Regions from separate parts of the Streptomyces sp. NPDC056061 genome, predicted to be linked through region 2. Evidence: predicted binding sites of a transcription regulator. Region 2 holds the regulator's gene; each other region holds the start of a gene.
What was found. The regulator HrcA, encoded in region 2, represses chaperone genes, less so after heat shock. The targets are predictions, from matches to a motif close to TTNGCACTCNGNNNNNCNGAGTGCNAA.
Positions count from the first base shown of each region.

Region 1 (4,709 bases), on a different contig from region 2:
CCGGAAGGGTCCCAGGGGCCTGCGCGACAGCTGAGCTGTATATGAACTGCCGATCCGCGCGGGATCAGAAGTCCATGTCACCGCCCGGCATGCCGCCCGGAGCAGCCGCGGCGGCCTTCTCCGGCTTGTCGGCGATGACGGCCTCGGTGGTGAGGAACAGCGCGGCGATGGACGCGGCGTTCTGCAGCGCGGAACGCGTGACCTTCGCCGGGTCGAGGATGCCCTCGGCGATCATGTCGACGTACTCGCCGGTCGCGGCGTTCAGACCGTGGCCGACGGCCAGGTTGCGCACCTTCTCGACGACGACGCCACCCTCCAGGCCACCGTTGACGGCGATCTGCTTGAGCGGGGCCTCCAGGGCCAGCTTCACGGCGTTGGCGCCGGTCGCCTCGTCACCCGAGAGCTCCAGCTTCTCGAAGACGGCCGAGGCCTGGAGCAGAGCCACGCCACCACCGGCGACGATGCCCTCCTCGACGGCGGCCTTGGCGTTGCGCACCGCGTCCTCGATGCGGTGCTTGCGCTCCTTCAGCTCGACCTCGGTCGCGGCACCGGCCTTGATGACCGCCACGCCGCCGGCGAGCTTCGCGAGGCGCTCCTGGAGCTTCTCGCGGTCGTAGTCCGAGTCGGAGTTCTCGATCTCGGCACGGATCTGGTTGACGCGGCCCTGGACCTGGTCGCTGTCACCGGCGCCGTCGACGATCGTCGTCTCGTCCTTGGTGATGACGACCTTGCGGGCGCGGCCGAGCAGGTCGAGACCGGCGTTCTCCAGCTTGAGGCCGACCTCCTCGGAGATGACCTGGCCACCGGTGAGGATGGCGATGTCGCCGAGCATGGCCTTGCGGCGGTCGCCGAAGCCCGGGGCCTTGACGGCGACGGACTTGAAGGTGCCGCGGATCTTGTTGACGACCAGGGTCGACAGGGCCTCGCCCTCGACGTCCTCGGCGATGATCAGCAGCGGCTTGCCGGACTGCATGACCTTCTCCAGCAGCGGAAGGAGGTCCTTCACGTTGCTGATCTTCGAGTTGACGATGAGGATGTACGGGTCGTCGAGGGACGCCTCCATACGCTCCATGTCGGTGGCGAAGTACGCCGAGATGTAGCCCTTGTCGAAGCGCATACCCTCGGTGAGCTCCAGCTCCAGACCGAAGGTCTGGGACTCCTCGACGGTGATGACGCCTTCCTTGCCGACCTTGTCCATGGCCTCGGCGATCAGCTCGCCGATCTGGGTGTCGGCGGCGGAGATGGAGGCCGTGGAAGCGATCTGCTCCTTGGTCTCCACGTCCTTGGCCTGCTCCAGGAGAGCGGCGGAGACGGCCTCGACGGCCTTCTCGATGCCCCGCTTGAGAGCCATCGGGTTGGCACCCGCGGCGACGTTGCGAAGGCCCTCGCGGACGAGCGCCTGGGCGAGAACGGTGGCGGTGGTCGTACCGTCGCCGGCGACGTCGTCCGTCTTCTTGGCGACCTCCTTGACCAGCTCCGCACCGATCTTCTCGTACGGGTCCTCCAGCTCGATCTCCTTGGCGATGGACACACCATCGTTGGTGATCGTGGGGGCGCCCCACTTCTTCTCAAGGACGACGTTGCGACCCTTGGGGCCAAGGGTGACCTTGACGGCGTCAGCGAGCTGGTTCATGCCGCGCTCGAGACCGCGCCGGGCCTCCTCGTCGAACGCGATGATCTTGGCCATGTGAAGTGGTCCTCCCGGACAGGGGTGGATTTCTCCGGACCGAGTGGCGCCCGCGACGGACGGCCTGCATGCCGGTGGTTCCTTGCCCCACCGGACCTGCGGGCCTCGCCGGCCCGGTCCAAGTTCTGTCACTCTCACCTGGAGAGTGCTAACGCCAATGATTAGCACTCGACCCCCGAGAGTGCAAGCGCCTTCGGGGAAGGTTGGCTCGGGGTCGACGGTCCGGCGACGGGACCTCGCCCCTCGACGACGGACCTCACCCCCGCCCGACCCGACCCGCCACGCGACCGGCCGCCCAAGCAGTGCCCCGGTCGCCCACTCACGCGCGGAGGGCCCGTCCCCTGGGTGTCCCCGGGGTACGGGCCCTCCGTGCGTGAGTGGTGTCGTTGTTGGCCGACCGCGCCGTACTCAGCCGACGGCGAGCTTGACCATGTCCGCCTGCGGCCCCTTCTGGCCCTGCGAGATCTCGAACTCAACTCGCTGACCCTCTTCGAGGGTGCGGTAGCCGTCCATCTGGATCGCGCTGTAGTGGACGAAAACATCCGCACCACCGTCGACCGCGATGAAGCCGTACCCCTTCTCCGCGTTGAACCACTTGACGGTGCCCTGAGCCATGCCTAACTCCCCTATTACTGGCCCTTGCGCAGGACCGCACTTCGCGGACCCGGGTCAGAACCCACCCTCCGACAGGAGAAGGTGTGTGTGCGCCGGAACGCGTCGACCGCGGCTGAATGTATCTGCCCAACTGCCCTGTGCAACAGGTCAATCCGACGAGAATTCCGGGCACGACCGACCGCCCGGATATGAAGAATTCACAAGATTCCGGGGCAAGTCGGGCCGGGCAAAGGCGACTTATGGCGCATGAAGATCGAGCACATTGGCCACTTCTTGTCGTGACCGGGCGCATTCTCATAGGCGGGCGGCACGCGAAGCTGGGGGGACTTCCCACACTCTACCGCGCTCAACCATGCAGAATTGCCCCCTCCGTTTGTTCCGGAGAGGGCAATTCGATAACGCGGTGAAACTGCCGGACGGCCGCCGGACGGAGGATCGGAGGGGGTCAGCAGCCGCCCGCGACGGCGGGGATGATCGAGATGCCGGCACCGTCCGGCGTCGCCGTCTCCAGCCCGTTCTCGAAGCGCACGTCGTCGTCGTTGACGTACACGTTCACGAAGCGGCGCAGCTTGCCCTGGTCGTCCAGGACCCGGGCGGCGATGCCGGGGTGGTTCTGCTCCAGGGAGGAGATGACCTGGGAGAGGTTCTCGCCCTCGGCCGGCACCTCGGCCCGGCCGCCGGTGTAGGTGCGGAGAATGGTGGGGATACGGACCTTGACGCTCATGGCGGATGCCTTTCTTCGGTCTCGGTAGGGGCTCAGACGGAGGCGAGGCCGGCGGCGCGGAACGCGTCCAGGCTCGGGCGGATCGTCGCGGTCGCCTGGGAGGTGGCGGCCACCGCGTCCAGCGTCTTGAGGCCGTCGCCGGTGTTGAGGACGACGGTCGTCAGCGACGGGTCGAGCACGCCGTTCTCGATCAGCTTCTTCGTCACACCGACCGTCACCCCGCCCGCAGTCTCGGCGAAGATACCCTCGGTGCGCGCCAGCAGCTTGATCGCGTCGACGACCTGTTCGTCGTCGACGTCCTCGACCGCGCCGCCGGTGCGGCGGGCGATGTCCAGGACGTAGGGGCCGTCGGCCGGGTTGCCGATCGCCAGGGACTTGGCGATGGTGTTCGGCTTCTGGGGCCGCACGACGTCGAGACCGGCCTTGAACGCGGTGGAGACCGGGGAGCAGCCCTCGGCCTGGGCGCCGAAGATCTTGTACGGCTTGTCCTCGACCAGGCCCAGCTTGATCAGCTCCTGGAGCCCCTTGTCGATCTTCGTCAGCTGCGAGCCGGACGCGATCGGGATGACGATCTGGTCGGGCAGCCGCCAGCCGAGCTGCTCGCAGATCTCGTACGCCAGGGTCTTGGAGCCCTCGCCGTAGTACGGGCGGAGGTTGACGTTGACGAAGCCCCAGCCCTCGCCGAGCGGGTCGCCGATGAGCTCCGAGCAGAACCGGTTGACGTCGTCGTAGTTGCCCTCGATGCCGACCAGCTCACCGCCGTACACCGCGGCCATGACGACCTTGCCCTGCTCCAGGTCGTGCGGGATGAACACGCAGGAGCGGAAGCCGGCGCGGGCGGCGGCGGCGCCCACCGCACCGGCAAGGTTGCCGGTGGAGGAGCAGGACAGGGTGGTGAAGCCGAAGGCGCGGGCCGCCTCGACGGCGATGGCGACGACGCGGTCCTTGAAGGAGTGGGTCGGGTTGCCGGAGTCGTCCTTGACGTACAGGCCGCCGGTGACGCCCAGCTCGCGGGCCAGGTTGTCGGCCTTGACCAGTTTGGTGAAGCCGGGGTTGGTGTTGGGCTTGTCCGCGACGTCGGCGGGGACCGGCAGCAGCGGCGCGTAGCGCCAGATGCTGTTCGGCCCGGCCTCGATGCGCTTCCTCAGCTCCTCGGGGGAACCGGTCGGCAGGTCGTACGCCACTTCGAGCGGCCCGAAACAGGACGCGCAGGCGAAAATGGGGCCGAGTTCGAACCGCTCGCCGCATTCGCGGCAGGAAAGCGCTGCGGCGGCACCGAGATCGACGGGGGAATCGCCTGCGACAGGGGCATCGGCGGAAGAAGCGGTATTCGCTGCGGCGGTCTGCACGGCCATGATGGCGGAGGCCCTTTCTCCTCATCTTCCTTGCGGCGCGTTTCGCCGCAAGCCGGAATTGGCACCTTCCCCACCGTGACCTCGCGGTCGGCAGGAGGGTTGCCGGGACGTCAACGGGCCGTTCCCTCAGTCCCTCTGGATGAGCGCTGTGGCACTGGATCAATGGTCCAGGCGTTTGTCGGCGGACCGACCCCGACATGCGACGGTCGTCCGCGTTGTTCAAGACTGTAACCGAAGCCCCGGACTGTTGAGATAGTCGTCCGAACCGCGAGATGGATCACATACAGGGAGTATCGACCGTGCTGGAAGAGGTCGAACGCTGGCTGAC
Region 1 covers NZ_JBHJWQ010000045.1:16,200-20,908, reverse strand. The annotation lists gene groL (chaperonin GroEL) at 65-1,687, opposite strand; gene ACFC79_RS35305 (cold-shock protein) at 2,096-2,302, opposite strand; gene ACFC79_RS35300 (MoaD/ThiS family protein) at 2,748-3,026, opposite strand; gene thrC (threonine synthase) at 3,059-4,381, opposite strand; SAM riboswitch class I at 4,400-4,527, opposite strand; gene ACFC79_RS35290 (glucosyl-3-phosphoglycerate synthase) at 4,681-4,709, shown strand, end outside.
Region 1: the regulator HrcA is predicted to act here: its motif matches at 1,849-1,875, upstream of groL (chaperonin GroEL).

Region 2 (4,709 bases):
CAGCAGGATGGCGAGCTTGGCCTCGTAGCCGTCGTCGGCGCCCCCGTCGTCCGGGTCGCCGAGCGAGATCTCGTACCAGGCGGCCTCACCGGCGAGCTGGTGCCGGTACACCTCGACGGCGCTCGGGTCGGCGAGGGCGGGCTGCGGCATGAAGAGGTTGACGCCGAAGGGCCGCCCGGTCAGCGCGCGCGCCTGCTCGATCTCGTGGTACATACCGTCCGCCGTCTTGTAGCCGGCGGCGAGGAAACCCAGCCCGCCCGCCTCGGAGACGGCGGCGGCGAGCTGCGGGCCGGAGGCACCGCCCGCCATCGGCGCCTGCACGATCGGATACCGGCAGAGATCGGTCAACACGGATGACATGACCGCATCGTGTCACGTTCGGCGCGATGCGTCGTGCGCGGCCTGCGGCCCGCTTCGCCCCGACCGTCGGACGGGCCCGGCGAGCGGGCCCGTCCGACGGTCACGGGGAATCGTGCGCGGGGGCGTCAGCGCCCGTTGAAGGCGTCCTTCAACCGCGAGAACAGCCCCTGCTGGCCGGGCTGGAACTGGCCGGTGGGCCGTTCCTCGCCGCGCATCTTGGCCAGGTCCCGCAGGAGGCGCTCCTGCTCCGGGTCGAGCTTCGTCGGGGTCATCACCTCGACGTGCACCACCAGGTCACCGCGTCCGCCGCCCCGCAGATGCGTGATGCCGCGGCCGTGCAGCGGGACCGACTGGCCGGACTGGGTGCCGGGCCGGATGTCGACCTCCTCCAGCCCGTCGAGCGTCTCCAGCGGCACCTTGGTGCCGAGGGCACCCGCCGTCATCGGAATGGTGACGGTGCAGTGCAGGTCGTCGCCGCGGCGCTGGAACACCGGGTGCGCCAGCTCGTGGATCTCCACGTACAGGTCACCGGCCGGGCCACCGCCGGGGCCGACCTCGCCCTCGCCCGCGAGCTGGATGCGGGTGCCGTTGTCGACACCTGCGGGGATCTTCACGGTGAGCGTCCGCCGCGAGCGGATGCGGCCGTCCCCGGCGCACTCCGGGCACGGGGTCGGCACGATCGTGCCGAAGCCCTGGCACTGCGGGCAGGGCCGCGAGGTCATGACCTGGCCGAGGAACGACCGGGTGACCTGCGAGACCTCGCCGCGGCCACGGCACATGTCACAGGTCTGGGCGGAGGTGCCGGGGGCGGCGCCCTCGCCGCTGCACGTGGTGCAGACGACGGCCGTGTCGACCTGGATGTCCTTGGTGGTGCCGAACGCCGCCTCGGCGAGCTCGATCTCCAGCCGGATCATGGCGTCCTGGCCGCGCCGGGTGCGCGAGCGGGGCCCGCGCTGCGACGACGTGCCGAAGAAGGCGTCCATGATGTCGGAGAAGTTGCCGAAGCCGCCCTGTCCGAAGCCGCCCGCGCCACCGCCGCCGCCGGAGGCGGACAGCGGGTCGCCGCCGAGGTCGTAGACCTGCTTCTTCTGCGGGTCCGACAGCACCTCGTAGGCGGCGTTGATCTCCTTGAACCGCTCCTGGGTCTTCGGATCGGGATTCACATCCGGGTGGAGCTCGCGGGCGAGCCTCCGGAATGCCTTCTTGATCTCGTCCTGGGATGCGTCGCGGCGTACGCCGAGTACGGCGTAGTAGTCCGTGGCCACTTACGACTCCGCCAGGATCTGTCCGACGTAACGTGCCACTGCGCGTACCGCTCCCATCGTTCCGGGGTAGTCCATGCGGGTCGGTCCGACCACGCCGAGTTTGGCGACTGCCTCGTCGCCCGAACCGTAGCCGACCGCGACGACGGACGTGGAGTTCAGTCCTTCGTGGGCGTTCTCGTGCCCGATGCGTACGGTCATGCCCGAGTCCTTGGCCTCGCCGAGCAGCTTCAGCAGCACGACCTGTTCCTCCAGCGCCTCCAGCACCGGCCGGATCATCACGGGGAAGTCGTGCCCGAAGCGCGTGAGGTTGGAGGTGCCGCCGATCATCAGCCGCTCCTCCGTCTCCTCGACGAGGGTTTCGAGCAGGGTGGAGAGCACGGTGGACACGGTTCCCCGGTCCTCGCTCTCGAAGGATTCCGGCAGGTCCTGCACCAGTTGCGGGACGTCCGTGAAACGGCGTCCGACGACCCGGCTGTTGAGCCGGGCCCGCAGATCGGCGAGAGAGGTCTCGCCGAACGGCGCGGGACAGTCGATCATGCGCTGCTCGACCCGGCCGGTGTCCGTGATCAGCACGAGCATCAGCCGGGCGGGGGCCAGCGACAGCAGTTCCACATGCCGCACCGTCGACCGGGTCAGCGAGGGGTACTGCACGATGGCGACCTGCCGGGTCAGCTGCGCGAGCAGCCGGACGGTGCGGCCCACCACGTCGTCGAGGTCGACCGCGCCGTCGAGGAAATTGTGGATGGCGCGGCGTTCCGGCGACGAGAGGGGCTTGACGCCCGCGAGCCTGTCGACGAAGAGCCGGTAGCCCTTGTCCGTCGGGATGCGGCCCGCGCTGGTATGGGGCTGGGCGATGAAGCCCTCGTCCTCCAGCACCGCCATGTCGTTGCGGACGGTGGCCGGGGACACCCCCAGCTTGTGCCGCTCGGTCAGGGCCTTGGAACCGACGGGCTCCTCGGTGCCCACGTAGTCCTGGACGATGGCGCGCAGCACTTCGAGTCTGCGTTCGCTGAGCATCGCGCGCACCTCCAGTAGTCGTTCAGCGGTGGTTCTCGGGCCGTGCGTGGGGCCTCGCCCGTTCTTTCCCGGGAATCCCCCTGGCACTCTGTCGACGCGAGTGCCAGCAATCCCCCGGTCAGTGTACGGCGGTCGAGTGGGGACCTAGCAAGAGCAACCGGCCGGACCGTCGTGAGACCGCGCGGGCCACTGCCGATAGCGTCCCGGTATGGACGTGTCTTGGGAAGAGTTCGGCTGGGAGCGACTCGGTCACGGTGTGGGCCGGTGCCGTCTCCCCGGGTGGGACGCGACGGTCGGGCTGGTGGCCGGAGCCGGCGGAGTGCTGCTCTGCGACACCGGATCGACGCTCCGCGAGGGGACGGAGATCCGGGACCGGGTGCGGGCGCTGCTCGGCCGGGACGTGACGCATGTCGCACTCAGCCACCCGCACTTCGACCACGTGCTGGGCACTGCCGTGTTCTCCGGCGCCGAGGTGTACGGGGCGGCGGGCATGGCCGACTTGCTGAGGCGCGAGGCGGACGGGATCCGCGCCTCCGCGGTGCGTCACGGGGTGTCCGGGCAGGACGCGTCGGCGGCCGTCGACGTGCTGGTGGCACCCGACCACGAGGTGGCCGACGCGCTGACGCTCGACCTGGGCGGCGGGCGCCGGGTGCTGCTGGCGAACCTCGGCCCGGCGCACAGCGGGCACGACCTGGTGGCCGTCGTGCCCGGTGCCCCCGCGGTGGTGTTCTGCGGCGACCTGGTCGAGGAGTCCGGCGAACCGCAGGCGGGCCCGGACGCGGTCCCGTCACGCTGGCCGGGCGCCCTGGACCGGCTGCTGGCGCTCGGCGGCGAGGACGCGGTGTACGTGCCGGGGCACGGGGCGGTGGTGAACGCGGCGTTCGTCCGGGAGCAGCGCGACCGGCTGGCCGCCCTGCACGGCAGCGTGTGAGGGCCCGTCGGGTGGCCTGCGGTCGCAGGCCACCCGACGGACTCCGGTGTCCGTGTCCCACGGCGGGCGCGAGGACCGGGAGACCGCCCCTGCGGCGTGTCGTGGCCCCCGCCCGTCCTATCGTCGTGCGATGCGCAGCTACCAGCCGGACCTGACCCCGCCGTGGAAGAGGTCCGCCCCCGTTCCCGAGGTCCCCGCGGAAGCCGATCTGGTCGTGGAGGAGGTCGCCACCGGTTTCTGCGGTGCGGTGATCCGCTGCGAGAAGACGGCCCAGGGCCCGACGGTGACCCTGGAGGACCGCTTCGGCAAGCACCGGGTGTTCCCGATGGAGCCGCGCGGCTTCCTGCTGGAGGGCAGAGTGGTCACGCTGGTGCGCCCGACGGCGTCGGCCCCGGCACGTCCCGCGCGCACGGCCTCCGGATCGGTCGCCGTCCCCGGCGCCCGCGCCCGGGTGGCACGGGCGGGCCGGATCTACGTGGAGGGCCGGCACGACGCGGAGCTGGTCGAACGGGTCTGGGGCGACGACCTGCGGATCGAGGGCGTGGTCGTCGAGTACCTGGAGGGCATCGACGACCTTCCGGCCGTCGTGCGCGCCTTCTCCCCCGGTCCGGACGCCAGACTGGGCGTCCTGGTGGACCATCTGGTCCCCGGCTCCAAGGAGTCCCGGATCGCGGAGCAGGTGTCCGACGCGAACGTGCTGGTGGTCGGCCATCCCTACATCGACGTGTGGGAGGCGGTGAAGCCGTCGTCCGTGGGCATCGGCGGCTGGCCGTCGGTGCCGCGCGGCCAGGACTGGAAGACCGGTGTGTGCCGGGCGCTGGGCTGGGAGGAGAACACGGGTGCGGCCTGGCAGCGCATCCTGTCCTCGGTGCGCTCGTACCGGGACCTGGAGCCGTCCCTGCTGGGTTCCGTGGAACACCTGATCGACTTCGTGACGGCGCCGGAGGAGTAGCCCGCGGCGTTCCGGGGGGGGTGCGGTGCGGGGTGCACCGTGTCCGTCGTCCGTGCCCGCCCCCGGTCCGGCCCGCCGTCCGCGTCCGGTTCCCGTGCGCTCTGCTCCGCCGTCCGCCGCCCGCTCAGTCGACCAGGTCGCGTACCACCGCGTCGGCCAGCAGCCGCCCGCGCAGCGTGAGCAC
Region 2 covers NZ_JBHJWQ010000002.1:245,616-250,324, forward strand. The annotation lists gene ACFC79_RS05180 (nitronate monooxygenase) at 1-360, opposite strand, end outside; gene dnaJ (molecular chaperone DnaJ) at 486-1,625, opposite strand; gene hrcA (heat-inducible transcriptional repressor HrcA) at 1,626-2,642, opposite strand; gene ACFC79_RS05195 (MBL fold metallo-hydrolase) at 2,851-3,573, shown strand; gene ACFC79_RS05200 (DUF3097 domain-containing protein) at 3,704-4,525, shown strand; gene hemW (radical SAM family heme chaperone HemW) at 4,650-4,709, opposite strand, start outside.

Region 3 (4,709 bases), on a different contig from region 2:
GCCTGCTCGACACCGTTCGGCGTGAAGAACATCCGGTGCGCGTCCTCGGCACCGAACTTCGCCACCGCGCGCTGCCGCAGCCGCGCCTGCCCCAGCGCCGCCGACACCAGTCCGGCCGGGTGGCTGCGGCGCAGCCGGGTGGCGACGGCGAGTTCCCGGGCGGGGTCGTACGACCGCAGCTCCTCCAGCAGCGCCGCCCCCTTGGGCGTACGCAGGGCGAGGAAGGCGGCGAGCGGTTCGTCCGGTCCGGACGGGTCGCTCGGTCCGGACGGGTCGCTCGGGGCGGGCGGTTCGGGCGGTTCGGACGGTTCGGGCGGGTCGTTCGGGGCGAGAGCATTCACCCGCCCCATTGTGGGCCAGTCGGGTCGACCGGGCCGACCCGCGGCGGTGTCGGGCCGGTCCACCCGTCCGGCGCTGGCAGTATGCGACACCCCGCCATTTGTACGACAAAAGGGGAATTAGTCATGCTGAGGTGCGAATCGCGTGCGCGTCCGTCCGGTGGCAGGCGGGGTGCCCGTGCGGTCCTGGCCGGTCTCCTGGTCGCCGCCGTCGGCTCGGGCTGCGCCTCCGGGGCCGGGAAACGGCCGGACGGCGGCCTCGACCGCTCGGCCCCGCCGCCCGCCGCCGGACAGCCGAACGGGTGGCCCGGGGTGCGCCCCGAGGCCCCCGGGCGCAGGCCGGCCGACGCCCCCGCGCGCGAGAACGCGCAGCTCGCCCCCGCCGTTCGGACGGCCCTCGCGAAGAAGTGGGGGCTGGTCCGCGCCCCGCTGACCGCGCCCCCGCCGCCCGCCGTCAGGACACGCCCCACCACCCGTGAGGGCTTCGAGGTCGAGGGCGGCGACGACGGGCTTCCGCCGGTCTTCACCACCGTCCCGACCAAGGACCGCGTCGTCTTCCTGACCATGGACGACGGCGCCGAGAAGGACCCCGAACTGCTGCGGATGATGGACGAGCTGGCCATCCCGTACAGCGCGTTCCTCACCGACCAGGAGGTCGGCGACGACTACGGGTACTTCGGCGAGGCGCAGCGGCTGGGCGTCACCCCCAACAACCACACGCTCCACCACCGTTACCTCCCGGGCCTCTCGTACGACGAGCAGAAGCGCGAGATCTGCGGCCAGCAGGACGTCATCGAGAAGCGGCTCGGGAAGCGGCCCGCACTGTTCCGTCCGCCGTACGGCAACTACAACGGCGACACGCTCCGGATCGCGAAGTCCTGCGGCATCACGGCAGTTCCGCTCTGGAACGCAGAGGCGTTCCCGGACCGCATGGAGTGGCGGGGGGACCATGAACTGCACCCCGGCGACATCATCCTCACGCACTTCCGGGGGCGGAACGAGTGGGGCGTCGGCATGACCGACCTGGTCCGCTCCGTCATGCGGACGATCACGGACCAGGGGTTCGCCGTGGCCCGGCTGGAGGACTACGTATGAGCCCCGCGCGCCGAGCGCTCGCCGGGGTGCTGGCGGCCGGGGCGCTGCTGACCGCGACCACCGGCTGTGCGCAGTCGGTCGACCCGATCGAACGGCTGGGCCGCAAGGCCGCCCGGAACATCGTCCACCCGCGGCCGGAACCCGCCGCAGGCCCGCCCGCGCACCCCCGGACACCTCCGGGCAGCGGCGGAACACCGGGACCACGGTCCGTCGTCGCCTGTCCCCGGCCGCCCGCGTCCCGGCCCCCGTCGCCGTCGCCACTGCCCGCGCACGGGCACGGGCACGGGCGGCAGGACCGGCCGGGGGCGCACGCGGGGACGGGCACCGGCCCGGGGTGCGACCGGCGGTAGTCGCCGTGCCGGGCCCGCGCGGCCACGGCGTACAGCACACGCACGGCCACGCCCCGGAACCCCCCGCCCGCGACGGGCGTTCACGGAACGGCACGACGGCACGACGGCACGACGGCACGACGGCACGACGGCACGACGGCACGACGGCGGACGGGCGGACCGCCGTGCCGATGCCGATGCCGATGCCGACGCGGGCGAGGGGACGAGGAGGTGTCCGGTCCGTCGGGGGCAGTCCCGCCGCCCCCGCGTCGACGGCGTCCCGGCGCCACGACTGGCTGAATTGGCACTCCGCTTGACCGAGTGCTAATCGCGGTCATAGTCTCGGTGCTGGCACTCACCCCTGGAGAGTGCCAGCAGTACTGTGCGACTGGCAGGTCCGGCACCCGCGACGACGGATCCACCTGGTCGCCACCCACAGACTCTTAACCCCGTGAGATCTCCGAAGGGGGAGACCGGATCGTGTCGACCGCCAGCTCCAAGGTTGCGATCAAGCCGCTCGAGGACCGCATTGTGGTCCAGCCGCTCGACGCCGAGCAGACCACGGCCTCCGGCCTGGTCATTCCGGACACCGCCAAGGAGAAGCCCCAGGAGGGCGTCGTCCTGGCCGTGGGCCCGGGCCGCTTCGAGAACGGCGAGCGCCTTCCGCTCGACGTCAAGACCGGCGACGTCGTGCTGTACAGCAAGTACGGCGGCACCGAGGTGAAGTACAACGGCGAGGAGTACCTCGTCCTCTCGGCTCGCGACGTCCTCGCGATCATCGAGAAGTAATTCACCCACGTTTTTCCGTTCTGCGCCCCTGGCCCCGTGCGTCATGATCAGCCGGGCGGTCGGGGGCGCAGTTCGTTTCGAGAGGAAAGCTCAGCTCCCATGGCGAAGATCCTGAAGTTCGACGAGGACGCCCGTCGCGCCCTTGAGCGCGGCGTCAACAAGCTTGCCGACACGGTCAAGGTGACGATCGGCCCCAAGGGCCGCAACGTCGTCATCGACAAGAAGTTCGGTGCCCCCACCATCACCAACGACGGTGTCACCATCGCGCGCGAGGTCGAGATCGAGGACCCGTACGAGAACCTCGGTGCCCAGCTGGTGAAGGAGGTCGCCACCAAGACCAACGACATCGCGGGTGACGGTACGACCACCGCCACCGTGCTGGCCCAGGCGCTCGTCCGCGAGGGCCTGCGCAACGTCGCCGCGGGTGCCTCCCCGGCCGCCCTGAAGAAGGGCATCGACGCCGCGGTCAAGGCAGTGTCCGAGGACCTCCTCGCGACCGCCCGCCCGATCGACGACAAGTCCGACATCGCCGCCGTGGCCGCGCTCTCCGCGCAGGACCCGCAGGTCGGCGAGCTCATCGCGGACGCGATGGACAAGGTCGGCAAGGACGGTGTCATCACCGTCGAGGAGTCCAACACCTTCGGTCTGGACCTCGACTTCACCGAGGGCATGGCCTTCGACAAGGGCTACCTGTCCCCGTACATGGTGACCGACCAGGAGCGTATGGAGGCCGTCCTCGACGACCCGTACATCCTGATCCACCAGGGCAAGATCGGCGCGATCCAGGAGCTGCTCCCGCTGCTGGAGAAGGTCATCCAGGCCGGTGGCTCGAAGCCGCTGCTGATCATCGCCGAGGACGTCGAGGGCGAGGCCCTGTCGACCCTGGTCGTCAACAAGATCCGCGGCACCTTCAACGCCGTCGCGGTGAAGGCCCCGGGCTTCGGCGACCGCCGCAAGGCCATGCTCGGCGACATCGCCACCCTCACCGGTGCGACCGTCATCGCCGAGGAGGTCGGCCTCAAGCTCGACCAGGCCGGTCTGGACGTGCTGGGTACCGCCCGCCGCGTCACCGTCACCAAGGACGACACCACGATCGTGGACGGCGGCGGCGAGCCCGGCGACGTCAAGGGCCGGGTCAACCAGATCAAGGCCGAGATCGAGGCCACGGACTCCGACTGGGACCGCGAGAAGCTCCAGGAGCGCCTCGCGAAGCTGGCCGGCGGCGTGTGCGTCATCCGCGTCGGTGCCGCCACCGAGGTGGAGCTCAAGGAGAAGAAGCACCGTCTGGAGGACGCCATCTCCGCGACCCGCGCCGCGGTCGAGGAGGGCATCGTCTCCGGTGGTGGCTCCGCCCTCGTCCACGCCGTCAAGGTGCTGGAGGGCGACCTCGGCAAGTCCGGCGACGAGGCCACCGGTGTCGCGGTCGTGCGCCGCGCCGCCGTCGAGCCGCTGCGCTGGATCGCCGAGAACGCCGGCCTGGAGGGCTACGTCATCACCTCCAAGGTCGCCGAGCTCGACAAGGGCCAGGGCTTCAACGCCGCGACCGGCGAGTACGGCGACCTGGTGAAGGCCGGCGTCATCGACCCGGTCAAGGTCACCCGCTCCGCGCTGGAGAACGCCGCGTCCATCGCGTCGCTGCTGCTCACGACCGAGACCCTGGTCGTCGAGAAGCCGGCCGAGGAGGAGGCCGAGGCCGGTCACGGCGGCCACGGCCACGCGCACTGACGCCTCCGCGTCCAGCTGTCGAGGCCCGGTACCCCGTCGCGGGGTACCGGGCCTCCGGCATGTCTTTCGGGACGGCCTCGGGCATGTGCTCCGGCATGTCTCCCGGGATGTGCTCCGGGACGGGCCTCGGCACAGGCATCGGGGCGTGCTCCGGGGCGTGCTCCGGGACGCGCGAAGGCCCGCGGCCGGAGCCGCGGGCCTTCGAGAGGCGCGCCCGTCGTACGGGGCAGTGGGATCAGGCCGAGCGCGGCAGCACGCCGGCGCGGACCGGGTCGGCGAACGGCAGTCCCTGCGCGAACCGTTCCAGTTCGTCGAGCGCCTGGTCGGCCATCCGGTGCAGCTCGTTGCCGAGCGAGCCCGCCACGTGCGGGGTCAGCAGCACGTTCGGCAGCTCGAACAGCGGCGAGTCGGCGGGCGGGAGTTCGGGGTCGGT
Region 3 covers NZ_JBHJWQ010000004.1:387,275-391,983, forward strand. The annotation lists gene ACFC79_RS09875 (methyltransferase domain-containing protein) at 1-350, opposite strand, end outside; gene ACFC79_RS09880 (polysaccharide deacetylase family protein) at 465-1,433, shown strand; gene ACFC79_RS09885 (hypothetical protein) at 1,430-1,783, shown strand; gene groES (co-chaperone GroES) at 2,243-2,551, shown strand; gene groL (chaperonin GroEL) at 2,651-4,276, shown strand; gene ACFC79_RS09900 (hydroxyacid dehydrogenase) at 4,512-4,709, opposite strand, start outside.
Region 3: the regulator HrcA is predicted to act here: its motif matches at 2,064-2,090, upstream of groES (co-chaperone GroES).